Regions from separate parts of the Anaerobacillus sp. 1_MG-2023 genome, predicted to be linked through region 3. Evidence: riboswitches for the same ligand, from Rfam matches in the RefSeq annotation. Region 3 holds a riboswitch; each other region holds the start of a gene.
The links. Region 3 has a riboswitch for S-adenosylmethionine ahead of metK (methionine adenosyltransferase). Riboswitches for the same ligand answer to the same signal wherever they lie in the genome.
Positions count from the first base shown of each region.

Region 1: another riboswitch for S-adenosylmethionine. It lies ahead of Q4550_RS13335 (homocysteine S-methyltransferase family protein); the one in region 3 lies ahead of metK (methionine adenosyltransferase).
Region 2: another riboswitch for S-adenosylmethionine. It lies ahead of Q4550_RS20060 (methionine ABC transporter ATP-binding protein); the one in region 3 lies ahead of metK (methionine adenosyltransferase).
Region 4: another riboswitch for S-adenosylmethionine. It lies ahead of mtnK (S-methyl-5-thioribose kinase); the one in region 3 lies ahead of metK (methionine adenosyltransferase).

Region 1 covers NZ_JAUORD010000007.1:83,494-90,968, forward strand. The annotation lists gene Q4550_RS13310 (hypothetical protein) at 1-45, shown strand, start outside; gene Q4550_RS13315 (S-Ena type endospore appendage) at 65-559, opposite strand; gene Q4550_RS13320 (hypothetical protein) at 773-1,210, opposite strand; gene Q4550_RS13325 (bifunctional 2',3'-cyclic-nucleotide 2'-phosphodiesterase/3'-nucleotidase) at 1,472-3,505, shown strand; gene Q4550_RS13330 (DUF3895 domain-containing protein) at 3,627-4,625, shown strand; SAM riboswitch class I at 4,709-4,818, shown strand; gene Q4550_RS13335 (homocysteine S-methyltransferase family protein) at 4,898-5,947, shown strand; gene murB (UDP-N-acetylmuramate dehydrogenase) at 6,387-7,310, shown strand; gene Q4550_RS13345 (YdhK family protein) at 7,469-7,475, shown strand, end outside.
Region 2 covers NZ_JAUORD010000015.1:61,975-69,449, reverse strand. The annotation lists gene Q4550_RS20080 (carboxymuconolactone decarboxylase family protein) at 1-163, opposite strand, end outside; gene Q4550_RS20075 (L-lactate dehydrogenase) at 415-1,365, shown strand; gene Q4550_RS20070 (MetQ/NlpA family ABC transporter substrate-binding protein) at 1,417-2,256, opposite strand; gene Q4550_RS20065 (methionine ABC transporter permease) at 2,280-2,948, opposite strand; gene Q4550_RS20060 (methionine ABC transporter ATP-binding protein) at 2,941-3,963, opposite strand; SAM riboswitch class I at 4,143-4,252, opposite strand; gene ilvA (threonine ammonia-lyase) at 4,385-5,395, opposite strand; gene leuD (3-isopropylmalate dehydratase small subunit) at 5,392-5,982, opposite strand; gene leuC (3-isopropylmalate dehydratase large subunit) at 5,998-7,404, opposite strand; gene leuB (3-isopropylmalate dehydrogenase) at 7,432-7,475, opposite strand, start outside.
Region 3 covers NZ_JAUORD010000014.1:800-8,274, forward strand. The annotation lists gene Q4550_RS19185 (glycosyltransferase family 4 protein) at 1-1,064, shown strand, start outside; gene Q4550_RS19190 (hypothetical protein) at 1,078-1,263, shown strand; gene Q4550_RS19195 (MSMEG_1061 family FMN-dependent PPOX-type flavoprotein) at 1,257-1,880, opposite strand; gene metK (methionine adenosyltransferase) at 2,022-3,218, opposite strand; SAM riboswitch class I at 3,427-3,536, opposite strand; gene pckA (phosphoenolpyruvate carboxykinase (ATP)) at 3,890-5,473, shown strand; gene Q4550_RS19210 (ABC transporter substrate-binding protein) at 5,666-6,661, shown strand; gene Q4550_RS19215 (ABC transporter ATP-binding protein) at 6,673-7,449, shown strand; gene Q4550_RS19220 (ABC transporter permease) at 7,430-7,475, shown strand, end outside.
Region 4 covers NZ_JAUORD010000006.1:11,261-18,735, forward strand. The annotation lists gene Q4550_RS11705 (pyridoxal phosphate-dependent aminotransferase) at 1-972, opposite strand, end outside; gene Q4550_RS11710 (carbon-nitrogen family hydrolase) at 1,081-1,863, shown strand; SAM riboswitch class I at 1,950-2,084, shown strand; gene mtnK (S-methyl-5-thioribose kinase) at 2,199-3,410, shown strand; gene mtnA (S-methyl-5-thioribose-1-phosphate isomerase) at 3,411-4,475, shown strand; gene Q4550_RS11725 (sugar ABC transporter substrate-binding protein) at 4,472-5,605, shown strand; gene Q4550_RS11730 (sugar ABC transporter ATP-binding protein) at 5,602-7,110, shown strand; gene Q4550_RS11735 (ABC transporter permease) at 7,166-7,475, shown strand, end outside.

The DNA.
Region 1 (7,475 bases), on a different contig from region 3:
GTTGGTGCAAGAGGATCTTTATCGTTTATGCCTGAAAGAAAATAGAAAGGGCTGATAGAATAGATCAGCACCCTCCATGACACTCCTTGTTCACACAGTCTTGCTTCTTATGTGACTTCTTTTTATATCCCTTTACATGGTAATAAATAGTTAGACAATAGCGCCCCGTACAGACGGAGTGCTTCTTATGTCCATGGGGGTGTTGAATAGAACCGGTTTCTTTTCGACGATCTCTTGCTACAATCGTTACTTTACACAGTTGTTGATATGTTCTCGTTCTCGTATTTCCCTCTGGCACATAAAATGCAGGTTCATGACAGTGATCAATTAATACCTCGACTTCCTCACAAACCCCACCATCGTAATAAATTGATAGAGTTCCTGATACTGGTCCTATATCTCCAACCGCTTCCCATATTGGGGCATAAGGGTTGAGGAGTGGATCAATTCGAAAGACGCCACAGATATTTTCTTCCACCAGCTCTCCCTTTGATTGATGGGGACGACGCCTTTCACATAAGGGGTGATCTTCTTGAAACAACGATTTACTTCTTGACATAAGAGCACATCCTTAAACTTCCTTTTATATAGTAAATGCATGGACATTTGTTTTGTATAGATAAGCGTCCAAGTCAATCCAAAAATAAGTATGACAAAAATCATTATTCCTATTTATTGAAATAGCTTATTTAGCTTTCGTTTTTCATTTTTAAATGAAATTAACGAAATAAAAAAACACTCTCCGTCGTAGGACTTCATCGAGTGCAATAGATTATAATCCTGCTGTATATTGAAGATCCATTTCAACAGTAGCTGTACAGAAAACATCTGGGGTTGGAGGCGTAGCAGAAGTACACTGAATTTGAATCAATGTTACGTTCGTTAGTTCTAATACTAAAGAAGATTGTGCATCAACCGTATACTCAATTGCAGCGCCTGTGTCATCCGTTACAATGAGGGTCATAACGCAATCATTTGCTACTGAACTAGTATTGATGATTGATAAAATTCCGCTAGCTAATGAAGGAGCTGGAGTACCTGCTGGAGCAACAAACAAATCAACGGGAACTGGGGCTGCCTCATCTTGACATATTGTACGAACCGGTAGACACCTTTTTATTGCCATTAACGTTGGATTATTACCAAAGAAGTTTGGTGATGAACATGGAGCAGGACAGCAAAATGATGAAGATGAACTTGAATTACACATAATGTATTTCCTCCTGAAGATTTTATTTTTCTTTACATCCTCAATGTATGTCCCAGGATATGTACATGTATAAACGGATGTCCAAGTTTTACGAATTAAGTTGATTAAACTTGAAAAAATGTTTAATTAGGTCCATTCACCGTGTCTCCTGAAGCATTTTCTACTATTTTCAAACTTTTTATTTGAATTTCAAACATTTATTAACAATTATAGGTAAACTAACATTGGGTAAAATGCTTCAATACTTAAGGAGGAATACATATGAATAACAACAAGTTTAGTAAAACACTTATTGCTGCGCTATCGATCGGTTTAATTGCCGGACCTATTGTTCAAACTCCAGCTCATGTAGAAGCCTCAAATGCGAATGTTCACTTACGCCTCATGGAAACGACTGATATTCATACGAATATCGTAAATTATGATTATTATAAGGATCAGCTTACGAATGAGTTTGGACTCGCCAAAACAGCCACATTAATTAACAAAGCTCGTGGTGAAGTTGAAAACAGTTTATTATTCGATAACGGCGATTTACTACAGGGAAATCCGCTTGGTGACTACGTTGCAAAAATCGACCCTCTAAAGAAAGGGGAAACACACCCTGTATACAAAGCCATGAACCTTCTGAATTATGATGCAGGGAACATTGGAAATCACGAATTTAATTTTGGTCTCGATTTCCTTCAGACAAGCCTAGCCGGCGCGAACTTCCCATACATAAATGCGAACGTGTATGTAGATGATCACGATGATGATCCATCAAATGATCAAAACTTTTTCACTCCTTATCAAATTCTTGATAAAACCGTGAAAGATGACTCAGGAACGGAACATCAACTGAAAGTAGGCGTGATCGGATTCGTTCCTCCACAGGTGATGCAGTGGGATAAGGCTAATCTTGAAGGGAATGTGATCGTAAAGGACATTGTTGCAACAGCTAATAAATACGTGCCAGTAATGAAGGCAGAAGGGGCCGATATTATTGTCGCCATACCTCATTCTGGCTTTGAGAAGGCAGCACCACAGGGAAATGACGAGAATGCCGTTTACTACTTAAGCGAAGTGGAAGGCATCGATGCCATTTTATTTGGACATGCCCACAAAGTATTCCCTGGAGATAACAGCTTTCAAGGAGTTGATGGAGTGGATAATACAAAAGGAACCATTAATGGAGTCGCTTCCGTCGAGCCAGGTTACTGGGGAGATCACCTAGGGGTAATCGACCTATCTTTAACGGAAGATAATGGGGAATGGTCAGTGAACGATTCCAAATCTGAAGCTCGTCCCATCTATGATAAAGTAACCAAAACACCACTTGTAGAAGCAGACATGGATATCGTGAATGCAGTGAAAGACGATCATGAAGCGACAATTGATTATGTGCGAACAGCTGTCGGTGAAACAACTGCACCCATAAACAGTTACTTTGCGCTCGTTAATGATGATCCGTCCATCCAGATTGTAACCAATGCTCAGAAATGGTATGTAGAAAACAATATTCAGGGTACCGAATATGAAGGTATTCCAGTTCTATCCGCAGGCGCTCCATTTAAAGCGGGCGGTCGAGGGGGTTCGTCCTACTATACGGATATTCCTGCTGGGGACATTGCGATTAAAAACACAGCTGATCTTTACGTATATCCGAATACACTGAAAGCGGTGCTGTTAAATGGTGACGAACTGAAGGATTGGCTTGAAATGTCAGCAGGCCAATTTAATGTAATCAACAAAAAAGATAAACAGGAACAGCCTTTAATTAATCCTGATTTCCCTTCTTATAACTACGATGTGATTGATGGCGTTACCTATCAAATCGATGTTACAGAACCTGCGAAATATGATATGAGTGGGAGTGTAGTAAATGCTGATGCAAATCGAATTAAATCGCTAAAATACAACGGAGAAAAGGTAACGAAAGACATGTCCTTTATCGTTGCTACAAATAATTACAGAGCGACAGGCGGGGGCCACTTTCCGCACTTAGACGGTTCGAATATTGTCATTGATTCCCCTGATGAAAATAGACAAATTTTAATTGACTATATTCTTGAAAACAAAACAATTAATCCAACAGCTGATCAGAACTGGTCATTTCACACAGTTAATAAGAAGAAACTGAACGTCACTTTTGAATCCTCGTTACAAGCCAAAACCTATGCGGAAAGCATTCAAACGATTCATTTTGTTGATGAAACAGAAAATGGTTTCGCTAAATATACACTCGACTTAACGAAACAGAAAAAAGAAAAGCATCATCATAATCATAAGGGCGAGCACGGCCGCCATCGTTAAGAACGAATTCACGCCAATTCATCAGAATTGGCGTTTCTTATTTTAAGAATTTATCCGATGCAAACAATAGTAGAATATTTACTGATATAATGGAATTACTATCGTACAGAAAGGGATTTATATGACACAAAGCCTGACAAGCACCCAAAGAGATGAGCTTTTTTCAGATCTGACAAATGAGCAACAAACGTATGTAATGAATTTTCTTAAACGCGGTAAAAAAACGGCTTTTGCGAATGTCATAGCTAGAAGTAAAGGGCGGATGATTCCAAGTGGGGCAACGGATGAAGAAATCAGGATGCTGCTTGATGATTGGATACTAGAAGATTACATCGATGCGGGCTTCGTTTCAGATGATTTAAAATGTGAGTGCGGTCGCTCTTTACGGTATCAGTATGTTGTTCGACATGCAAAAACAGGAAAAACACGGCGTTTCGGGATAAATCATTTCGAAGAGCATACCGGATTACCCGCTTCCATTGTGAGAGAAGTTGTGAAGGGATTTATGGAAATAGATTATGAGTTGGATGAGCTACTGTTGAAAAGACAGAACGGCTATCCTACATACGACATTCCTGAAGGATTGAACCTTCCACAAGACATTGAACAGCCACTTTCATTAAATCTTCCATTACTAGATCTACAAGAAAAAAGGCTAAACAGTTTAATCAGATCTTATCGTGAAGACCAAGAAGCTTTTCAAAGAGGGAGCAACACTGTAGAACAAGTAGTCAACCCGAAAAGCAACCAGGAAGAACCGAAATCAGAAGAGGAATTACAAGGTTCTTTTGATTTGTTCGCGGAAGATGTTCAAGAACCTTTACAAGAAAAGACAAGCGAGAAACCTAAGGAAACCTATTTTGTAGGAGACCTTTCATTTACAACACAGGAAGCGGTAGACTCCTATATTCAGCAAGGTATGGAAAGTGCTCTGATGATTTGTGAGCTTTTGATTAAGGAAGGAAAGGTACAAGACAAGAGATACTCCACAAAGAAACCAAAAATTTATTTTGCTGTTTGTACCTACCTCGATTCATTTGTTGCATCTGGATCAATGTCAGTCGAGCCGATAGGGCGTGAAGATCGCATCTATCGACTGAAAAGCAAGAGATCATCTTAACATTTCATAATTATCAGATAAGTGATTGACATTTCCAGTTAACCGGTCTATAATTTCACACATGTTCAAAAATTAAATCAACACTCTTATCAAGAGCGGCGGAGGGAATAGGCCCTATGATGCCCGGCAACCTTTCAACTACGGTTGAAGCTGGTGCCAAATCCTACAGGTGATATCACCTGGAAGATAAGAGGAGGATTATGTTAGCAAACCCTCTTCTTATTGTTTAAGAAGAGGGTTTTTTATTTTATCCAGAAAAGGAGCTGTTACACATGAAAAGAACACTTGAAGAACGATTGCAAGATGGTCCAGTTATTTGCGGGGAAGGTTATCTATTTGAATTAGAGCGTCGTGGTTATTTACAAGCAGGATCATTCGTACCTGAAGTTGCCCTAGACAATCCTGAAGCGCTAAAACAAACGTATCGTGATTATATGCTTGCAGGTTCAGATGTCGTACTTGCTTTTACGTATAATGGTCACCGAGAGAAAATGAGGATTATTGGAAAAGAAGATTTGTTAGAACCGCTCAATAGACAAGCTATCCGCCTGGCTAAGGAAGTTGCGAAAGAACACCCTGAAGAAGAAGCGCTAGTCGCAGGAAACATTTCAAATACAAACTTATTTGATCCTGAAGATGAGGAAAGTAAGGAACAAATTCGATCGATTTTTGCTGAAATGGTGAAATGGAGCAAAGAAGAAGGCGTTGATTTCATCAATGGGGAAACTTTCTACTACTATGAAGAAGCAAAAATAGCGCTAGAAGAGATTCAAAAGCAGGATCTTCAAGCTGTAATTACACTCGGACTCATGAGTGAGAACATTTTAAGGGATGGCTATACCGTTGAAGAGGCTTGCCGTTTGTTAGAAGAACAAGGAGCACTAGTTGTTGGAATGAACTGTTTTAGAGGTCCGGCTACAATGCAACCATACATTGAAAAAATCAGACAGTCTGTTAACGGATACGTTGGAGCTCTTCCAATTCCTTATCGTACATCAGAAGAACACCCAACATTCTTTAACTTACCAGACGGTGGCTGTGCGTGTACATTGCCAACAGAGACGACCTTTCCAACCTCTTTAGATCCGCTTTATTGTAACCGTTATGAGCTAGCGGAATGGGCTAAGGAGGCACAGCAGGTTGGGGTCAATTACTTGGGACTCTGTTGCGGCGCTTCTCCAAGCATGCTGCGAGAGGTGGCTGAAACAGTTGGCAGAACAACTGTAAACTCGGTATATTCTCCAAATATGGAAAAGCACTTTTTGTTTGGAACTGATGAGACATTGAAAGATAACAATACGGCTTATAGAGCAAAGGCCTAATTTATAACAACAACCGGAGAACTTAATTTCTCCGGTTGTTGTTTTTTTACCAAAAACCTATTTGTAGACCTGTACTACAGTATTTAAAGCCATTTTTACATAGGAGATTATATCTACTACATTTTTTCTATAAACTGATTATTTTTGATAACGTTGGCGATGATTAGTAACAGTATCAGTTGAAGAGTAACGAATACAATGGTTTTTGCATTTGATAGGATAACAGCATTTTTCCAATCACGATGTCTGAAATTGATTTTTCCGCTATATAAGTTGCTTTCCAAGTAACATTCTTTTCGAATTAAAGGCTTCTTTTATGAAAAACATCATATTTATGAAGTAGTTGTGTTATTATTTTAAATGTGTTTGAATATGTCCATGAAACATTATTGAACTCAAACCACAATGAAAACGAACTGTTTTATAAGCGAGGTAGCCTATGAATAATCAAAATGTATTAAATGAACTCCGCTCCATTTTACCCAGTGCGGAACTGAAGATAAATGAGCCATTAAATGCACATACGTATACAAAAATGGGTGGATGTGCGGATGTCCTTGTGTTTCCTAACACGCTAGAGGACGCACGAGCAGCAGTTGAGTACGCCTATCAATCTAACTATCCATTAACCATTTTAGGAAAAGGCTCTAATGTTATTATCCAAGATGGAGGCATTAGAGGAATTGTCCTGAATCTTTCTTCACTAAAAGCCATTCAAAAAGAAGAAGAAAAAGTTATTGCTCAAGCTGGCGCACGTATTATTGATGCTTCTGAATTTGCTCGAGACAGCAAACTAAGTGGACTCGAATTCGCTTGCGGGATCCCAGGCTCTGTCGGCGGAGCTGTTTATATGAACGCAGGAGCATACGGTGGAGAAATCGCGGATTGTCTCGAAAGCGTTCTTGCTGTAACAAAAGAAGGAAAGCTCGTTAAATTGACAGCTGATGAACTTGATTTATCTTACCGTCATAGTAATGTAGAAGAAAATGGTCTTCTTGTCCTTGAAGCTACTTTCAAGCTTAAAGTTGGAGAGTATGAGGATATTAAAGCAATCATGGATGACTTAACGGAAAAACGTGAAACAAAGCAACCGCTAGAATACCCTTCATGTGGCAGTGTGTTTAAACGACCTCCTGGCCTTTTTGCTGGTAAGCTCATTCAGGACTCACAGCTTCAGGGTACACGAATCGGTGGAGCTGAAGTCTCCAAAAAGCATGCTGGCTTTATTGTAAATATCGATAATGCGACAGCGACTGACTATCTGGACGTGATTCATCATGTGCAGCGAACAGTAAAAGAAAAGTTTGATGTCGATCTTGAACGTGAAGTTCGCGTCATAGGGGAACCACCTGAAAAACCATAATTCACATGACAGCCGCTCTTACAAAAAGAGCGGCTTTTTAGTGTTCTTTCACTGATATTCGATAAATCTGTGAACATATGAAATCTGCACAATAAGTGCATACTTTACGGATAAAGTAGATATTGGCATACAATTCCAAAGTCTAGAGGAGGACTATTATGAAAA
Region 2 (7,475 bases), on a different contig from region 3:
ACCCTTTCGTATGGTAGATAATGCAATATTCATCTTGTGAAAAAATAGATATTCCGAGAGCAATCATTTGTTTCTCTTTTTGACTCACTTCCCCATCTTTAAAACACGCTTCAGTAAATGCCGAATACTTCTTAGCTAACTGCGGCATTTTCTCTGTAAACATTCCTAATCCTTCTTTATAATCATGTAGCGCCGCTTCTGCGAAGTTGTTAAATTCCTGTTCCTGTTTCAAGACACAGGCCTCCTTTATTCGATATCATCCGTACTAGTATGAGAATTGGGTAACAAAGCTATCCATCATTTTCTTTAAATTGTTTTTGGATGAGTGCGTTTACATGTGATGTATGTCACAATAATAAGTAAAGGGATACGGTATGATGCTTATGAAGACAATATCTACTAGCAGAGGTGAAGATGATGTATGAAGGAAAAACAACGCGCGTAGCATTAATTGGCACTGGATTCGTAGGGACAAGCTATGCCTTCTCGTTATTGAATCAAGAACTAGTAAACGAACTTGTACTTATCGATGTAAATAAAGAAAAAGCGGAAGGGGAAGCAAGAGACTTAAATCACGGCCTTCCTTTTGGCGCTCCAATGAAAATTTGGGCGGGGGACTATACCGATTGCAAAGACGCAGATATTGTCGTTATCGCAGCGGGTGCAAATCAGGCACCAGGTGAAACACGCTTAGACCTTATTGATAAAAACACAGCGATCTTTAAAAAAATCGTTTCAAGCGTTATGGGAAGCGGATTTGATGGTATTTTTATCGTTGCAACGAATCCTGTAGACGTACTTACTTATGCGACATGGAAGTTCTCAGGCTTGCCTAAAGAACGGGTTATCGGCTCAGGTACGATTCTCGATACTGCACGATTCCGTTATTTACTGAGCGACTATTTCAATGTAGATTCTAGAAATGTACATGGTTATATTCTTGGAGAACATGGTGATACTGAACTTCCTGTCTGGAGTCATGCTACAATCGGTAGTCGACCAATCATGTCTCTTATTAAAGATAGACCAGAGGCTAAAGAAGATCTTGATGCGCTTTTCGTCAATGTTCGCGATGCTGCTTATCATATCATTAATCGTAAGGGAGCAACATACTACGGTATCGCAATGGGCCTCGTACGGTTAACAAGAGCGATTATACGAAATGAAAACTCTATTCTTACCATCTCTACGTTACTTGAAGGCGAGTATGGTTTAGATGATTTGTATATCGGAGTTCCCGCAATTGTGAATAACAACGGCATTCGTGAAATTATTGAACTTGACCTTGATCAAACCGAGCTAGATCAATTGCACCATTCTGCAAAAACGTTAAAAGAAGCGATGAAGCCAGTTTTCCAACATTAAAATGAGTAAAAAAAGGTTCTCCGCGAAATGACGGAGAACCTTTTTTCTTTCTTATTTGTCTACTGGTACAACAGCGCCATCGTATTCTTCTTCAATAAAGCTTTGAATTTCATCAGAATGAAGAACTTCTACTAACGCCTGGATCGCTTCATTGTCTTCGTCACCTTTGTTTACTGTAATCACATTCACATATGGTGAGTCTGAATTTTCAAGTGCAATGGCATCCTCTTGAGGATTAAGTCCTGCATCAATCGCATAGTTTGTATTGATCATCACTGCATCACCTTCACCTTGCTGGTAAATCTGTGGAAGCAGTGAAGCCTCAACATCTGTTTTGAAATCAATATTCTTAGGGTTTTCAGCAATATCTTCAACTGTTGCATCTGAAGCCTTTACACCTTCTTTTAATGTGATAAGGCCCTGTGCTTCAAGTAATGACAGCATACGTCCATGGTCAGAAACAGAGTTACTCATTATGATTTGAGCACCATCAGGAAGCTCATCTAAGCTCTTGTAATCCTGAGAGTAAACACCGATTGGCTCGATATGAATGCCTCCAGCGTTCACGAAGTCATAATTATCGTTTTCTTCCATTTGCAAGTCCATATAAGGTATTGTTTGGAAGTAGTTTGCATCTAATTCACCATTTGCAAGCGTCTTATTAGGTAGAATGTAATCCTGGAATGTTTTAATTTCAAGCTCTATTCCTTTTTCCTCTAACATCGGCTTAGCTTCTTCAAGAATTTCAGCATGGGGAATGTTTGATGCACCTACTACGATTTTCTTCGAATCTCCACCGTCACCAGAACCTTCGCTGTTTCCGCCATTGTTGCCACATGCAGCAAGAACCGCAAGAGCAAGAACTGTTATTAGCGATAAAAACTTTTTCATCATAACCTCTCCTTTTCTCCTTATTATCTTTTATCTATTACTCGTGTTGCAACGTCTCCACAAACCTGAAGAATCGCAACAATTACTAATATCAATACTGTTGCAACAAGTGTCACGTCAGGATTGTTCCGTTGGAAACCTTCAAGATAAGCGAGGTTTCCGAGACCCCCTGCGCCTACGACACCAGCCATAGCGGTGTAGCTTACAAGAGCTATCGCCGTCACAGTAATCCCTGAAATAAGGGCTGGCATTGCTTCTGGTAGAAGCACTTTAAAAATAATCGAACCATTGGATGCTCCCATTGACTGAGAAGCTTCAATGACCCCTTTATCCACTTCACGTAAAGCAATTTCAACCATTCTCGCATAAAATGGCGCCGCTCCTGCAATAAGGGCTGGAAGGGCAGCATTAGCACCTAGCATTGTCCCTATAATGTAAACCGAAAGAGGGATAAGCAAGATAATCAAAATAATAAATGGTATGGAGCGAAATAAGTTCACGACTCCGGCAATAATACTATTCACAAATTTGTTTTCCCATATGTTCCCTCTACCTGTTAGAAACAACAATAATCCAAGGAGGATTCCGAGAATAAACGTTGCCAGCACCGAAATTGCCGTCATGTACGCTGTTTGTAGAGTGGCTTCCCACATAGATTCCCACCTGACGTTAGGAAATAACGATTCAGTCATTCGTAATCACCTCCGCTTTAACACCTTGGGCTTGCACATAATTCAAGGCCATTTCTACCACAGCTGGTTCCCCTTTAAGGAACACAGAAAGTTTTCCATAAGGACCATCCTGTGTATGAGAAATCTTCCCTTGAATAATGTTGACTTCTACATCAAATTTACGAATCAACTCTGTCACAAGTGGTGAACCTGTTTTTCCTTTCACAAAGGTAAACTGAACAAGTTCTCCATCCTGACTCGTTGCCAGATGTGCAATCGATTCCTTCATTTCTTCAGGCTCGCTTAGCTGATTAACAAAGTCTTTCGTAATCTCTTCCTGCGGATGGTGGAAAACTTCAAGGACAGAACCATTCTCCACTACTCGTCCATTCTCCATCACGGCTACACGATGGCAAATTTTTCGTATGACGTGCATTTCATGCGTGATAAGGACAATCGTAAGGCCAAGCTTGTGATTAATTTCAGTCAGAAGTTCCAGAATGCTATCCGTCGTTTTAGGATCTAAAGCAGAAGTAGCTTCATCACAAAGCAAAACCTTTGGATTATTAGCAAGTGCTCTCGCAATACCCACTCGCTGCTTTTGTCCACCACTTAGTTGTGAAGGATAAGCTCCTTCTCTACCTTCGAGTCCAACAAGTTTAATTAATTCATCAACACGCTTCATTCTCTTTTCTTTCGGAACACCTGATATTTCAAGAGGGAACGCGATGTTATCACGTACCGTTCTTGACCAGAGAATATTAAAATGCTGGAAAATCATTCCAATTTCCTGTCTTGCTGCACGAAGATCTTTTCCCTTAAGAGAAGATAGATTATTACCAGCCACTGTGACTGTCCCATCAGTAGGTCTCTCAAGAAGGTTAAGCATTCGAATTAGCGTACTTTTCCCAGCACCACTGTAGCCAATAACACCAAATATTTCGCCTTTTTTGACTTCAAGGTTAACATCCTTAACGGCTTCCACCTTCCCGGATTTCGAAAAGAAGGTCTTATTAATGCCTTTAAGCTCAATCACATGTCTCACATCCTTTATGCATTTGCATGATCAGCTACCTGAAACAGGACTTAAGTCCCATGCCTTTGTTCTTTATTTCTATGCACTTAGAAACCTAATTCGCTTATCACTTTGTATAGTAAAGTAAAAAAATGCCCTTCTGCTTTGAGCAGAAAGGCATTTGATAAATCGATGTCTTCCTCTCATTTCTCAAAGCAATCGCTTTGCAGGAATTGGCACCTTTTCAAACGAGTCGTTTGACGGTTGCCGGGCTTCATAGGGCCAGTCCCTCCACCTCTCTGAATAAGAGATATATAGTTGTTATTACTTTACTGTGGTTAAGTGCTAAATGAATTCTAGCATGGTACTTTATGAGTGTCAATTACTGAGCAAAAAGTCGGAATAATCTAAAATATATACGTTGAACCCCATTAGAAAACCATCAGCTTATTCGCCTGATGGTTTTCGCTCGTTGAGAAAGTTGTTTATAAAGGGATATTTTCGCAAGATCCGCATTCCCTCCACTAACAACAACACCAATTCTCTTACCTTCTAAACGATTAGACTTGCATAAGACAGCAGCTACCGATGCAGCACCTGCACCTTCTACAAGTGTTTTGTGTCTTTCAAGCATAAAGACAATCGCTGCAGCAATTTCTTCTTCTGACACGGTTAGCATATCATCAACAAGCTCTTCAATAATTGGAAAGGTTAATTTTCCAGCTTCTTTCACAGAAATACCGTCTGCAATCGATTTGACAGATTGAAGGACAAGAGGACCAGTACCTTTAAATCGATTCCATGTCGCAGATGCTTCAGAAGCCTGGACCCCGATGATTTTCACGTGAGGAAAGAACGACTTAATCGCCATCGCCATTCCAGCTAACAATCCTCCACCTCCAACAGGCACGAGAATCGCATCTAAGTCAGGACACTGTTGCATCATTTCGAGTGCAACCGTTCCCTGTCCTGCCATTACTTCAGGATCATCGAAAGCATGAACGAATGTGGCCCCTTTCTCAACACGCTCACGATCCGCTCCACTAAACGCTTCGTTATACGATTCTCCTTCAAGAACAACCTCTGCTCCATAAGATCGCGTCGCATCAATTTTGCTTGTCGGTGTATGGACGGGCATATAAATCTTAGCTTTAATTCCACGCTCTCTAGCAGAAAGCGCCACTCCCTGAGCATGGTTTCCAGCCGATGCAGCAACAATCCCTCGCGCTGCCTCAATATCCGTTAGCGACGCAACTTTGTTATAAGCACCTCGAAGTTTGAAGGAACCCGTTCGTTGAAGGTTTTCCATCTTCATGAAGACATCTCTATTTGTATAATCATTAAGCGTTGTCGACTGCTGAAGCGGGGTCCTGTGGACGGCTTCCAGCAAATTCTCCATTGCTTTTACGACATGAACGTTATATTTCTCCTGGTAATTCCCAACGTCATTCACTCTCCTACAAGTTGTTTTTCTTCATATAATTTAATTTTATCTTCGAGAGATAAAGTTCGAGATACTTCATCCCATCCATTTAACAGCATTTCTTTCCAATAAGGATCGATCTCGAACGACGCATTTAGTCCTTCTCCATCAATTACTTGCTGTTTACTTAGGTCTACGCTAAGTTCGTATCCATCCTTCGCTTTTTGAAAAAGCTCCGAGATCGTTTCTTGATCAAGAGCGATAGGAAGTATACCGTTTTTTACACAGTTGTTATAAAAGATATCAGCAAAGCTTGTCGCAATGACAATTCGAAACCCATAATCCAGAAGGGCCCATGGAGCATGTTCTCTTGATGAACCACACCCAAAGTTTTTACCCGACACTAGAATAGAAGCATGCTGGTATTGTTGTTCGTTCAAATTAAAATCTTCACGCGGATGACCATCATCATCAAACCGCCAATTGTAAAAAAGAAACTGACCAAAGCCTTGCCGTTCAATTCTCTTTAAAAACTGCTTCGGAATAATTTGGTCTGTATCTACGTTAACCTGCTCAAGGGGATAAACGATCCCTTTGTATTTATTAATCGGTTCCAGGACGTCTCACTCCTTTTACACTACAAGAGGTTTTATTTTTCTAGCGTCTGTAAATCGGCCTTCAATGGCAGCAGCTGCAGCCATAGCTGGGCTGACAAGATGTGTTCTAGCGCCATTCCCCTGACGCCCTTCAAAATTACGGTTAGATGTAGACGCGCAGCGCTCGCCTGGTGGAACAATGTCATCATTCATCGCAAGACACATGCTACATCCTGCTTCTCGCCACTCAAACCCAGCTTCTTTAAAGATCGTATCTAACCCTTCTGCTTCAGCTGCATCCTTCACTGATTTAGATCCTGGTACTACGAGAGCAGTCACACCTTCGTGAACTTTTCGACCACGAACAATATCAGCGGCCGAACGCAGATCACTTAATCGCGAATTCGTACACGATCCGATGAAAACATATTGAATATCTATATTTTGAATAGGCGTTCCCGGTTTAAGATCCATATAGGCAAGGGCTTGCTTAATTGCTTTTTGGTCACCTGGATCTGCATAATCCTCAGGGAAAGGAACGCGAGCATAGACAGAAGATCCCATTGAAGGATTAGTGCCCCATGTTACTTGTGGCTCGATTTCGTCAGCTCCAATTTCGAGCACTTCATCATACTTTGCTCCTGGATCAGATGCGAGTTCTTTCCACTCAGCAACAGCTCGATCAAAATCTTCTGGAACATGTCTTTTTCCTTTTAAATAGGAAAAGGTAGTCTCATCTGGGCTAATAAGCCCTGCTTTTGCGCCAGCTTCAATTGACATATTACAAACAGTCATACGTTCTTCCATTGTCATATTTCGAATCGCTTCGCCTGTGTACTCCACAACTGCTCCAGTACCTGCATTAACACCAAATTTGGCAATAACAGCAAGAATTAAATCTTTAGCAGTCACCCCAGAACCAAGGCGTCCGTTCACACGTATTTCAATTGTTTTGGGTCTTGATTGCCATAGCGTTTGAGTAGAAAGAACATGCTCTACTTCACTCGTTCCAATCCCAAAGGCTAGGGCCCCAAACGCCCCATGTGTTGAGGTATGACTGTCACCACAAACGATCGTTTTTCCTGGCTGCGTTAAGCCTAGCTCAGGACCAATAACGTGAACAATCCCTTGATCTGGATGATTAATATCGGCGATTTCAACTCCAAATTCATGACAGTTCTCTTCAAGCTTCTCCATTTGCACTTTTGATACCGGATCATTAATAATATGACGTGCAATGGTTGGAACGTTGTGGTCCATAGTAGCAAAGGTTAAATCTGGCCTTCTTACACTTCTATTATTCATCCGCAGACCCTCAAAGGCCTGCGGAGAAGTCACTTCATGAACAAGATGCAAGTCTATATATAGGAGATCCGGGCTACCTTCTTCTTCATGCACAACGTGTTTATCCCAAATCTTTTCAATAATCGTTTTCGGCTCCACACCCATCCTCCTCTTACCTGTTTGTCATTAAGCGTATGCTTCCATGATGCCTGCTGTGGCATCCGCTTCTT
Region 3 (7,475 bases):
TGGACCGTCAGCATGTAGATTATATGCTTTTTGCTCCTAACTGTCAGAAAGATGATGACCTTTTCTCAAGTAATATTCACCGCTTTACCAGTATGAAGTTTTTCCTTTATCCCGAATGTCGCATTGCCCTTCCTAACGTGAGTCTTATCCGCCACCAACTTCAAAATTTTCAACCAGACCTTCTTCATGTCGCTACACCTTTTAATATCGGCATGTGCGGGCTACATTACGGAAAGAAAAATAACATACCTATGGTTGCTTCATACCACACTAATTTTGATGACTATTTAAAGCATTACCACCTTGAATGGTTCTCTCCTTTTATGTGGAAATACTTAACCTGGTTTCATCAACCATTTTCCACTACCTTTATTCCTTCCAATGAAACGCGCAATCGATTAAAAGAAAGAGGTTTTAAGAACCTCAAGCTTTGGAGAAGAGGCGTCGATTGCGAACAATATTCTCCGATTAGAACAAATCACTCGCTACGTGAACGATATAACATTCAGGAGAAGTATATTCTTTTATTTGTTAGTCGACTCGCTCCAGAAAAAAATCTTGAAACGTTACAAAAAATCATGTGGAAGTTACCAGAACAGCTGAAACAACAAACAAGATGGCTGATTGTTGGTGATGGACCAGCCCTCCCTCATATTCAAAAAAACGTTCCTAACAACGTCACTTTCACTGGTTATAAAGAAGGGAAAGAATTAGCAGAGCTATACGCTACTTCAGATCTTTTCATCTTTCCATCAGCTACTGAAACATTTGGAAATGTCGCAAAGGAGTCACTTGCCTCAGGGACCCCTGTTATCGCTGCAAATGCCGGAGGATTAACCGATGTTGTCACTGGAGAAAGAAATGGTCTTTTCTGCTCTCCGTATAAAGAAGAGGAATATATCCACGCTATCAGTCGACTCTTATCAGATAATACCGAACGGAGAATGATGGGTTATGAAGGACGTCGTTATGCACTTACTCAATCATGGGATGCGATCTTCGGACGATTAGTAGAGGATTATGAGAAAACAATTGGAATTAAAAAATTAGCTCGATATGCTTAGAAAGGAGAAAAAAATGAATCTTACTGTATTGGGGATTAATGAAATCTGCTTAACTGCACCTTCTATCTTCGCAACACATAGCCACAACTTGTACGCGCTAGACGAAAGACAGAAAATAGCAAATACGTATGATCTCATTTACTGCTCCATTGTTCAACCAAACATACACAAAGGTTTGGGCTTGATTTCTGTTCAATAAAGACGTTTAGTGTAACTTTCTTTCAACGATTCAATCACTTTTTCTTCGCCTATTTTTGCATGATCAGATAGCATTCTGGCAGCTGACGCGAGCCCCTCAGTATTCGGCCATCGTTCAGGTTCAAAAAGAGATGATCGTTTAAAGGCTTTGGCACAATGAATGTAGCATTCCTTTACTTCTACTCCAATACCTAACAAAGGCGTTTTCCCCTTATATTCACACTGCTCTAGCAGCGTTTTATCTTTTACAATCGAGGCCTTTCCATTAATACGCAACGCTTCTTCTCGGCCGGGAATCATCAGCAGCAAACCGATATTTGGGTTTTCTAATAGATTGATCAATGAGTCCATTCGTTTATTTCCCGGTCTTTCCGGTATCAATAAATGATGATCATCCAGAACATGAATAAACCCCGGTGCATCCCCTCTTGGCGAAACATCACCACCCGTACTTGATTGGGTGGCAATCGTAATAAATGGTGTACGGCATATGAACTCTTTACAGTGTTTATCAAGAAAAGAGATGACTTTATTTGCAGCCAATTTACTCGGTATTCCTGCCATGTCTTTTAGTTCATTCACATCGGTCACGGTTTCTCCGAATATACTAGTTTTCACACATTACACTCCTCCATTTTTCCTTCCATTTTATCACCACACCCATCTGTTTTATGATAATTCAATACAATATAATGGATGTCAAAAAGGATGATAGAGCAAAAAAAGAAGCCAAAATATTTTTGGCTTCTTAGAAATTAATTAAATTCCGGCACCCTGTTTAAGGGATTCTGCACGATCTGTTTGTTCCCATGGAAGGTCAATATCAGTACGTCCAAAATGTCCATACGCAGCTGTTTGCTTATAAATGGGACGTCTAAGATCAAGCATCTTTATAATGCCTGCTGGACGAAGATCGAAGTTCTCTCTTACTAGCTCTACAAGACTTTCCTCAGACACTTTTCCTGTGCCAAATGTATCAATAGCAATTGATACTGGCTGAGCAACCCCAATAGCGTAAGCAAGTTGAACTTCACAACGATCTGTTAGACCCGCTGCCACAAGGTTCTTAGCAACATAACGAGCAGCATATGCAGCAGAACGGTCTACTTTCGTAGCATCCTTACCTGAGAAAGCACCGCCACCGTGACGCGCATAACCGCCGTAAGTATCAACAATGATTTTTCTTCCTGTTAAACCTGCGTCACCCTGCGGTCCACCGATAACAAAGCGTCCTGTTGGGTTGATGAAGTATTTTGTTTCTTCATCAATTAATTCAGCAGGAACAACCGGCTTCACAACGTGTTCTTTGATGTTACGTTGGATTTGTTCAAGTGAAATTTCAGGATGATGCTGTGTAGAAACAACAATGGTATCAACGCGTACCGGCTTACCAGCTTCATCGTATTCCACTGTTACTTGTGTTTTACCATCAGGACGAAGATAAGGAAGAATTTCTTCTTTTCTTACTTCGCTCAAACGTCGCGCTAGTTTATGCGCAAGAGAAATCGGAAGCGGCATTAATTCCGCTGTTTCATTACAAGCGTAACCAAACATAAGCCCCTGGTCACCTGCACCAATTGCATCGATTTCGTCATCTGACATCGTACCTTCACGTGCTTCAAGAGCAACATTTACACCTGCAGCAATGTCTGCAGACTGTTCATCAATAGATGAAAGAACAGCACATGTTTCAGCATCAAATCCGTATTTCGCACGTGTATAGCCGATCGTTTGAATCGTCTCACGAACCACTTTCGGAATATCCACATAGTGTGATGTTGTAATTTCACCGGAAACTAGTACAAGACCAGTTGTTACTGTAGTTTCACAGGCAACGCGCGCATTTGGATCATGCGCAAGAATATCATCCAGAATGGCATCGGAAATCTGATCTGAAATTTTATCAGGATGCCCCTCTGTTACTGACTCAGAAGTAAACAAACGACGATTACTCACTCAAGTACCTCCTTAAGGATTGGATCCTATCTAATTATGTTGTAATGGATACGGTACTCATTTCCCTATTACCCTGTGCCGAAACGAGAGAACGAATTCAATTTCTTATCGTCTTACCTTTTTTTATAGCGTCATCAATCTCAACGACATTAAAAAAGCCCTTCCCTACAATCAGAGGGAAAAGGAGCTGATATCTCATGCCTTTCGCCTCTTATCTTCCAAGACTATCGTCTTGCAGGTTAGCACCTTAATCCTGTTGTATAGGAGTTGGTTGCTGAGCTTCATCGGGCCTGTCCCTCCGCCTGCTCGGGATAAGAGTATCCATTCTCGACATATAATAACGCACATGAAAGGATGTGTCAATGAAGAAAAGCGGAAGCGCCCGTTTAGCCTCGACAAGCGCTGGAGCCCTACAAAAAGAACACGGGCTTTATGTTCGAATTCAAGGGCGAAGCGATCGATCCACCACCTTAATCCTTTACCCATAAAATAATCACTTCCTATATAATGGCGACAGGATTTCAACCTAAAGAAATAGTCATTCACCCATTTTTCACTTTTTATGCAAAAAATACATAGATTAGTATAGAATAATTGAATGAATGTGTTATACTATTTTTGAGTTAAACAAGTCAATCAACGAAATCTTTAAAAAAGGATGGGTTTAACGTATGAAAACAGCTTCCTTCTCCTCACCGTTATTGGATGCGATATTAAATAAGAATAATCCACATGTGAATTTATCAGTGTCTGAACTGGTTGAACATTCACTATTTAAAAACGAAGGGCAACTATCAGCTACAGGAGCTCTTCGCGTAGAAACCGGAAAATATACAGGACGTTCTCCTGGGGACAAGTTCATTGTAAAGGAAGATTCCGTAAAGAACAAAGTGAACTGGGAAACAAACCAGCCTATTTCCGAAAAAAGTTTTGAAAACCTTTACACAAAGGTGTTGAACTACCTCGGTGAGAAAAAGGGACTTTATGTGTTTAAAGGATTTGCTGGTGCTGACCAGGCATCAAGACTACCCATTCAGGTTATTAATGAATATGCCTGGCATAACCTTTTCGCCCACCAGCTGTTCATCCGTCCGAATGAATCAGAGTTAAAAGAACATGACGCTGAATTCACTGTCATTTCTGCACCTGGTTTTCAAGCTGATCCAGAAGTGGATGGCACAAATTCAGAAACATTTATTATTATCTCCTTTGAGAAACGAACCGTCTTAATTGGTGGAACAGAATATGCTGGAGAAATTAAAAAGTCTATTTTCACCGTTATGAACTACTTATTACCAGAGCGAAATATTCTTTCAATGCACTGCTCTGCTAACGTAGGTAAAGAGGGGGATGTTGCTCTATTTTTCGGTTTATCTGGAACTGGAAAGACAACGCTCTCAGCAGATGCTCATCGATCTCTTATCGGTGATGATGAACACGGATGGTCTATGAATGGTGTCTTTAATATTGAAGGTGGATGCTACGCTAAATGCATCAACTTATCAAAAGAAAAAGAACCTGAAATCTGGGATGCAATTCGCTTTGGAACGGTTCTTGAGAACGTTATGATGGATAACGGCTCGCGTGAACCTGACTACGATAACACTAGTCTAACTGAAAATACTCGCGCTGCCTATCCGATTGACGCCATACCTAATATTGCAATTCCTAGCGTTGCCGGACATCCCAACACGATTATTTTCTTAACGGCAGATGCATTTGGCGTCCTTCCTCCAATTAGCAAACTGACCAAAGAACAAGCCATGTTTCATTTCCTATCAGGTTACACAAGCAAGTTAGCCGGAACAGAAAGAGGAGTCACTTCACCGGAAGCCACTTTCTCTACATGCTTTGGTGCACCGTTCTTGCCATTACCTGCCCATCGCTATGCAGAAATGCTCGGCGAGAAAATTATGGAGCATGATGTTCAAGTCTTCCTCGTAAATACCGGATGGTCTGGGGGCGGTTATGGTGTCGGAGAGCGCATGAAGCTTTCATATACTAGAGCGATGATCCAGGCGGCTTTAAATGGAGAACTTGATCGTATCGAAACAGTAACAGACCCTATTTTCGGATTGCATATTCCTTCTCATTGTCCAGGTGTTCCAGCAGAAGTATTGCAGCCAAAACAAACATGGGAAGATCAAGAGAAATATGATGAGAAAGCAAAAGATCTCGCTACTAAGTTTGTAAAGAACTTCGAAAAATTCTCAAATGTAGCCGACGAAATCAAACAAGCAGGCCCAAATGTTTAGTCTCATTGCAAAAAGCACCTTAACTGGTGCTTTTTTTTATTTGAAGACTCATTCCCCTTCACTTCGCACATCCCCCTCTTTCTATCTACCTCCATTAATTTACTTATTCAAAACACCAATCGTTTTAAAATACATAGGCTATAGTATCTAAAACATGAGCCTACCTCATGTGACGAATGTGGAGGATAGATAATGAAAAGAAGCTGGTTTATAACGTTTTGTATATACACAAGTGTATTTCTTCTTATTCTTTCGGCGTGTGGTACTAATAGTGGAAACGATCAGGTAAGAGTAGCTGAGGTTACACGCTCGATTTTCTATGCACCACAATACGTGGCACTCTCAGAGGGTATTTTTGAGAAGCATGGCATTGATGTCGAATTAACGACCACTTGGGGCGGAGATAAAACAATGACCACTCTTCTATCTAACGGAGCTGATGTCGCCCTTGTAGGATCAGAGACGTCCATTTATGTTTATGCACAGGGCACTGATGACCCTGTTATAAACTTTGCTCAACTTACACAAACAGACGGTACGTTCCTTGTATCAAGAGAAAAAATCGAGCATTTTGAATGGGAAGATTTGAAGGGAAGTACATTCCTTGGCCAACGTAAAGGTGGTATGCCACAAATGGCTGGTGAATACGTACTGAAACAGAAAGGAATTGATCCACAAAACGATTTGGACCTCATTCAAAATATTGATTTCGCAAACATTTCAAGCGCATTTGCTTCTGGAACTGGCGATTACGTTCAGTTATTCGAGCCAACAGCAAGTGTCTTTGAAGAACAAGGGGTTGGACACATTGTAGCTTCATTTGGAAAAGAATCAGGAAAAATTCCATATACAGGATTTATGGCGAAAGAAAGTTATTTGAGTAAAAATGCTGATGTAGCTGAGCGTTTTACAAAAGCACTTTATGAGGCTCAACTGTGGGTAGATACTCATTCTTCTGCAGAAATTGCAAAGTCAATTGAACCTTTCTTTCAGGATACCGATCTTGAACTCATTACAACTGTAGTCGATCGTTACAAAAGTCAGCATTCATTCGCTACAAACCCATCCCTGGATCAAGAAGAATGGGATAACTTACAAAATATTATGGATGAAGCAGGCGAACTCCCAAAACGCGTTGATCATAGCAAATTAGTAGATAATAGCTATGCCGAAAAAGCGCAAAAATAGGAGGGAAAATAATGTCTTTCCTTCAACTCAACGCTATTTCACATGTGTATTTAATGAAAAGCGCTGCCAAAGAAGCGATTTCCAACCTCTCTTTCGCTATTGAAGAAGGAGAATTCGTTTCCCTTCTTGGGCCTAGTGGATGCGGGAAATCTACTCTGTTGTCGATCATTTCAGGATTAGTAAAACCTACTGAAGGGAGCGTTTCTCTACAAAATAAAATTATAAACTCACCCGGCGAACGAATGGGCTATATGCTTCAACAAGATTACTTGTTTCCCTGGAAAACAATTGAAGAAAATTGTTTTATAGGGTTAAAGCTTCTAAACAAGTTGACAGCGGATAAAAAAGAACAAACATTGGAATTATTGGATAGCATGGGGTTAAGCGATGTCCGCTCGGCCTATCCTGATCAGCTTTCGGGTGGAATGCGTCAACGCGTAGCTCTCGTTCGCACACTTGCAACAGATCCTGATCTACTGTTATTAGATGAGCCTTTCTCTGCACTTGATTATCAAACAAAATTAAAACTCGAAGACCTCGTGTTTAAAACATTAAAGAAGCATCGAAAAACCGCCCTGCTGGTGACTCATGATATTGGAGAAGCGATTGCGATGTCAGACCGCATCATCCTCTTATCGCCTCGTCCCGGGAAAATCGCGAGAACTTTTCAAGTCCCATCTTCCCTTAAAGAATTACTTCCTTTTGAAGCTAGGAATGATTCTGCTTTCCCTGAGAATTTCCAGCTGATATGGAAGGAGCTTGATTCTCTTGAACCATCTCCAACTTAAACATAAGCATCAACATTATCTAAGAG
Region 4 (7,475 bases), on a different contig from region 3:
TGATCCCGCGGGAGAGGTTACATCCCAGCCAATATCATGAAGTCCCTGTATCAAAACATTCCGTCTAGATTCATACGTTTGGCGAAGATCCTCAACACATTTCTGTGAACCTAGTAAAGCTTCTGCAGCTGCTTCTTGCACTGCACTAAACAAACTAACGTAGAAATGATCCTGAAGCAGGTTGATGCTTTCCACTACAGATGGGTTTCCGACAGCGAACCCAACACGCCATCCTGCCATATTATACGTTTTGGAAAGAGTATAAATCTCAATCCCCACATCTTTAGCACCTTCTGTTTCTAAAAAGCTTTGAGGACGCTCTCCATCGAATCCGATTGCTCCATAAGCAAAATCATGAACGACACAGATGTCATTGACATCCGCAAACCTAACCGTTTCATCAAAAAAACTTTTCGTTGCTACAGCAGCGGTAGGATTGTTTGGATAATTTAAGAACATGAGCTTCGCTTTTGCAAGAGCACCCTCAGGAATCGCGCTATAATCTGGCAGAAAATCATTTTCTTCAAGTAACGGCATCATTTGCATATCCGCTTCAGCCATTGCTACTCCAGACCAGTAATCAGGGTATCCGGGATCCGGAACAAGTGCCACATCACTTTTATTTAACAAACATTGACTCACTTCTACAAGGCCCGCTTTTCCACCAAATAGGACGGCCACCTCCTTCTCTGGATCAAGCTCAACACCAAACTCTCGCTTATAGAAATCAGCCGCGGCTTGTTTCAGAAAGGGCTGTCCCCTAAATGGCGGATACTTGTGGTATGCAGGGTTTTCAGCTGCCTGCTGCAAAGACTCGATAATATGAGCAGGCGTCGGCTGATCAGGGTTTCCTTGTCCAAGGTTAATAATGTCATATCCCGCCTCTACATAACGGTTCACTTTTCCAGCAAGCTTCGCAAAGAATTGTTCTGGTAAACGTTTAAGTGCATCTGAAGTTTGAAATTGTTTCAAATGGAATCACATCCTGTTAAAATTTTCGAGAAATTCTAATAAGTTATGTTATCTTGGATACACAACCATGTAAAGGTCAACTTCTAAACATGTAAGGAGGACAACTCAATGAAAAACCTTGCCCTGTTGCAATTTGATATTGCTTTCGGCAATCCAGAAAAGAATTTCTCTAAAGTTGAAGAGCTTGTTTCTAAGGCGGTGAGTGACAAACCAGATATCATCGTTTTACCAGAATTGTGGTCCACAGGTTATGATTTATCTCGCCTTGATGAAATTGGAGATACTGATGCAGAAAAGTCGATTGCTTTTCTATCTCGCCTCGCCAAAAAGAACGACGTAAATATTGTCGGGGGCTCCATCGCTAAGCATCATAACGGCGAAGTAACGAACACCATGCTTGTGTTCAATCGAGATGGGCAGCTCGTTCATGAGTATAGCAAAGCGCACCTGTTTCGTTTGATGAATGAAGAGAAGTTCCTCGTTTCTGGAAATGAAAAAAGTCATTTTACACTTGAAGAACTCCCATGCGCTGGGTTCATTTGTTATGATATTCGCTTTCCTGAGTGGCTTCGCCTTCATGCAGTTGAAGGTGCCCAAGTTTTGTTCGTACCAGCAGAATGGCCAAAGCAACGCACCGATCATTGGCGAGCATTACTTATCAGTCGCGCGATTGAAAATCAGTGCTACGTGATTGCCTGTAATCGTGTCGGGGCAGATCCTGATAATGCGTTTGGAGGACACTCATTGATCATTGATCCGTGGGGAACAATTATCGCAGAAGCAAGAGAAGAAGAAGTTATTTTAACAGGTTCTATTGACGAAGAGGAAATGTCATCGATCCGGAATCGCATTCCTATCTTTGAAGATCGACGTCCAGATATTTATAAATAATATTCAAAATATTATTGACAAACACGTTCCTTTCTCTGTAACATACATTTCAAGCGAAAAAATTGTAAAATAATTTCATAAACTTTCTCTTATCAAGAGCAGGCTGAGGGATTTGGCCCTATGACGCCCAGCAACCGACCTATTTTTAAGTCCAGATTAAGATGACTTAAATGGCACGGTGCTACTTCCAACAGGATGATATTCATTCTGGAAGATAAGAGGTGTGAAGTATCTCTATCTTCAAGCCTCTTTCTTCGGAAAGAGGCTTTTTTTATGCCGAAATTCCGATGTTCATGCAATACATCAACCATAAATAGTTGAAAGGGGAATTTTACATGGGTATTCAGATCACTTCAGGGTACACACCGTTTACAACAGAAACCGTAGTGCAATTTTTAGAGTATCACAAGCTTTTGGATCGCACCGCTCCCGTTCATGTAAAGGAAATTGGCGATGGCAATTTAAATTATGTCTTTCATGTTCAACACAAGAAAACAGGACAATCCTGGATCGTCAAACAAGCCTTGCCTTATGCCAAAGTCGTTGGCGAATCCTGGCCGCTTACACTGGATCGATCCAGAATTGAAAGCGAGGCACTCAAGCAAGCTCACGCGCTCGTTCCTGACTTTTCTCCGATCGTTTATTTGCATGACTCGGAAAAAGCCGCAACGGTTATGGAAGATTTATCAACTTACACTATTTTACGAAAAGGACTTATTGAAGGTCGTATATATCCTGAGCTTGCAAGAAACGTCGGTACCTATCTCGCTCATACACTCTTTTTCACTTCTGACTACGGTCTTGGTTCAGCAAATAAGAAAGAGCTTGCCAAACGGTTTAGTAATCCAGACTTATGTGGCATAACAGAAAGCCTCGTATTTTCAGATCCTTTCTACAATGCCGAAAGCAATGCCTTTACAGAAGAGCTTCGAGCAGATGTTGAATCGCTGTGGGAAGATGACGATTTCCTCACTGAAGTTGCCTCCCTCAAACACTCTTTTTTAACAAAAGGAGAAGCTTTGATACACGGGGACTTACATACAGGTAGCCTGTTTGTTACGGAAAGTTCAACTAAAATAATCGACCCAGAATTTGCTTTCTATGGCCCAGCTGGTTTTGATATCGGTGCTTTTATCGCCAATATTGCGCTTAGTATCCTGTCGCAGGAGGCACATAGGTCAGAAGAAGAGAAAGAAGGGTACCTCGCTTATTTATTTGGCGTCACTACTGAGGTTTGGAACGTATTCGAATCTACTTTCCGATCATTATGGGCCGACCATCTCTCAGAAGATAATCGTTATTCAAGAGGATACCTAGACGCTCTTCTACAATCTATTTTTGTCGATAGCATTGGATTTTCCGGCTGTAAGATCATCCGAAGAACGATTGGACTTGCTCATGTAGAAGAGATCGAGACGATCACTGATCCAAAAGTAAAACTCGCTGTGGAAAAAAAGGCGCTTACCCTTGGAAAAAAACTTATTTTAGACCGAAAAAACATCACTTCGATTGAACAATACATTAAAGCCATCAAGGAGGTCATTTAAATGACTGTCATCTCATCACTCCAATGGAAAGGTGATCATCTCTTACTGCTCGATCAACGGCAGCTTCCACATCAAGAGATCTACCTCAAGCAAACGGCAATCGAGGATGTCTGGAATAGCATTTCTGCCCTTGTTGTCCGCGGAGCACCAGCCATTGGAATCGCCGCCTCGTATGGACTAGTTCTTTGGAGTCAGCATGTCCAAACAAACGAAGCAACAGCGTTTAAGACAGCGCTAGTCAACCAAGGGAAATATCTTGCCTCCTCTCGTCCCACTGCAGTAAATCTCTCTTGGGCGATTGATCGCATCATCCGAGCTAGCTTTTCCTTACCGACAGTGAAAAAAATGAAAGAAGCGATTCTGCACGAAGCACTTACCATCCATAAAGAGGATGAGCTTGTCTGTCAGCGGATTGGAGAACATGGTCTGAAGCTATTAAATGATGGGGATACCATCCTCACACATTGCAATGCAGGTGGGATCGCAACAGCAAAATACGGGACGGCTCTTGCGCCTCTCCATCTGGCAAAGGAAAACGGCCTCTCCATCTCCGCAATTGCGACGGAAACCAGACCAGTTCTACAAGGTGCTCGATTAACCGCATGGGAGCTTGAGCGTGCTGGTATTGACGTTACGCTGATTACAGACAGTATGGTAGCTCACGTTTTAAAAACAAAGAAAATCGCTGCAGTTATAGTCGGTGCTGATCGGATTGCTGCAAATGGTGATACAGCTAACAAGATTGGTACGCTTGGCCTTGCCCATATCGCAAAAGCATATAACGTTCCTTTTTATGTTGCTGCACCCATCTCAACAATTGACTACTCGATCCCTAACGGAGAAGCGATTCCGATTGAGGAGCGAGATCCGAAAGAAATTACGCATTATAAAGGTGAACGTGTTGCAGCTGAGAACATTGATGTATTTAATCCTGCTTTTGATGTGACGCCAAATGAATTACTCAGCGGAATCATTACGGAGCACGGTATCGTTCGAACACCGTACGCTGAAAACCTTGCTCATCTTGCTTTGCCACACGCTAAAAACACGGAGGTACATTCATGAAACGCTTAGGACTTATTTTATCCATTCTTCTTCTCATCGTACTTGCTGCTTGTACTAATGAGCAAGATGCCGTAAGTACACCAGAAGCAAGCACAACGGAATCTAGTGAGACAACTTCAAACACAGGTGAAGAAGCGTCTAAAACTTCTTCAGACATTCCAAAAGAAGTTCAAAAACCTATCAAAATAGCAGCGATTATGCAAGCATCCCTCGGTACATTTTCTTCCCAGTACGTAAAAGGAGTTGAAGATCAGGTAGAAAAATTTGGCGGAAGCGTTCAAGTTTATAATGCTGATAATGACCTTTCCAAAATGGCTACACACCTTGATACAGCCATCAACCAAAAAGTCGATGCGATCTTAATTGATCATGGCCGAGCAGATGCACTCGAAGCTGGAGTGAAAAAAGCCGTTGATAAAGGCATACCTGTCGTTGTGTTTGATAGCGATATTAACGTGCCAGGTGTAACAGTTATTGATCAAGATGATTATAGTCTTGCATGGAATACATTAAAAACGCTTGCTCAGGATTTAAATGGTGAAGGAAATATTGTCTATGTATGGGTGGGAGGATTCGCACCTATGGAGCGACGAAATGCGATTTATGAGGCGTTTCAGGAACGCTATCCAGAAATCAATGAAATCGCTAAGTTCGGGACCGCGAGTGCTAATACAGCTCTTGATACCCAAACCCAAATGGAAACTATTCTAAAGCAATATCCAAACAAAGGTGATATTGATGCTGTATTTGCTCCATGGGATGAATTTGCGAAAGGCGCTACTCGTGCCATTGAACAAGCTGGTCGAGAAGAAATCAAAGTTTACGGCATCGATATGAGTGACGAAGATCTCCAAATGATGCAAAAAGATAATAGCCCATGGCTCTCATCTGCTGCTACTGATCCGGCGGAAGTAGGACGTGTTCAAGTACGTTTTGCTTATCAAAAAATTGCTGGAGAAGAAACGCCTGAGATTTTCTCACTTGATCCTCATCTTGTAAAACAATCTGATTTACCAGACAAAACCATTTCAATGAGTGAATTAGGCAATTACGTCGATGACTGGGGCTCTTCTGACGCAGCTATTTCTCCGTGGATGGAAAAATTAACGCAACAGGATGATAGCAAATGAGTGAGTTATCCATCCAAAATATTTCTAAATCATTCGGAAATATCCCTGTATTAAAAAACGTCTCCCTGACGATTCGTTCAGGCGAAGTGCACGCTCTGCTCGGTACGAATGGAGCTGGTAAAAGCACGCTTATGAAAATGGTTTGTGGAGACTATGAACGAGACAGCGGCTCTATTTTACTTAACGGAGAACCTCTAGCGATTCATACACCTTCCGATGCAAAAAAAGCAGGCATCGGAATGGTGGTGCAAGAAGTTGATTCGGCTTTGTTTCCTACCCTATCCGTTTCTGAAAACATTTGGGCTGACTCAATGAATAAATCACCTTTTAAGTGTTATTCTTCTAGCAAAGAACGGCAAAGAACAAGAGATTTACTTAACTCTCTTGGTATAACCTTAACCCCTGATAAACTGGCTTCCGAATGTTCGCTGTCAGAAAAACAAATGATCTTAATTGCTCGAGCAATGGCACAGGAGACGCAATATTTGATACTGGATGAACCAACTGCTCCACTTAGTGTAGAAGAGACAAAGCTATTATTTCATCTTATTAACAAACTGAAGAAGAAAGGCGTGGGGATGATTTACATTTCTCACCGCATGCCAGAAATAGAAGAAATAAGCGATCGTTTTACGATTTTACGAGACGGCAAAGTTCATCTTTCAGCTGAAACAAAAACCGTTTCAGCTGATGAGATCATTACCAGTATGGTTGGGTCAAGTCTTAGAAAAAAAGAACCCCGTCAAACAAAGAGCACGAGTCATGCTTTAATGCGGGCTGAGAATCTCTTTATACCCGAAACTGGAAAAACAGTGAATTTCTTATTGAATCATGGTGAAATCATTGGTGTCGCAGGACTTGTAGGTGCAGGAAAATCGGAAACAGCATTAACCCTCTTTGGAGCAACAAAGCATACAAGAGGATGTGTTCACATTAACAACCAAACATACCGCTTTCGCTCTCCAGCTGATGCGATTAAAGCCGGCATTTGTCTTGTACCAGAAGAACGAAGGAAATCTGGTATTCTACTCGATTTCTCTTTATCAGAAAACCTAACGCTCCCTTCTCTACGGCGTCATTCGCTTAGAGGATTCCTTAATCGAAAAAAAGAGGAAGATTATTCATCCAGGCAAATAACTCAGCTCGGCATTAAAGCAGCTTCACCTAAAGAACCGATCCATCATCTAAGTGGCGGAAATCAACAGAAAGCGGCTATCGGAAAATGGTTATACGATGATCAGAAAGTATTTCTCTTTGATGAGCCAACAAAAGGCATTGATGTGAACGCCAAAGCCGAAGTGTTAGCTCTAATAAAAGAGCTTGCCGACCAAGGAAAAGGGGTTTTATATTTTTCCAGCGAAATCGAAGAGCTTCTTGATCTATCAGATAGAATCCTTGTTATGTACGATGGCGAGATTACCGCCACGCTCACAGGTGAAGAGATGACAGAGGAAGCCATTATGCAAGCAGCTACAGGAGGTAGGAAGATTGAAATCAGCAGCTGAACTCGTAGAAACACAAAATCAAAGAGGGCTCGCCTCACCATTCAAGGATAAAGTGATCAGCTTTTTCGTCAAATATGGTACGTTACTCGTCATCGTTGGACTTATTCTCATCTTCACTATTCTTAACGATCGCTTTCTTACTTACAGTAACTTTGCAGATATCCTTCGCTCCATTTCAATTGTGACACTCGTTGCACTCGGTGTTACCTTTACATTAATTGTTGGAGGTTTTGACTTATCTGTTGGCTCAACCGTTAGTCTCGCTACTGTTGCGAGCGCATCTGCCTTAGTCTGGTATAGGCAAGAACTTCTCGTCGCTCTACTCATTCCTATTCTGATCGGGGTATTGATTGGCTTAATAAATG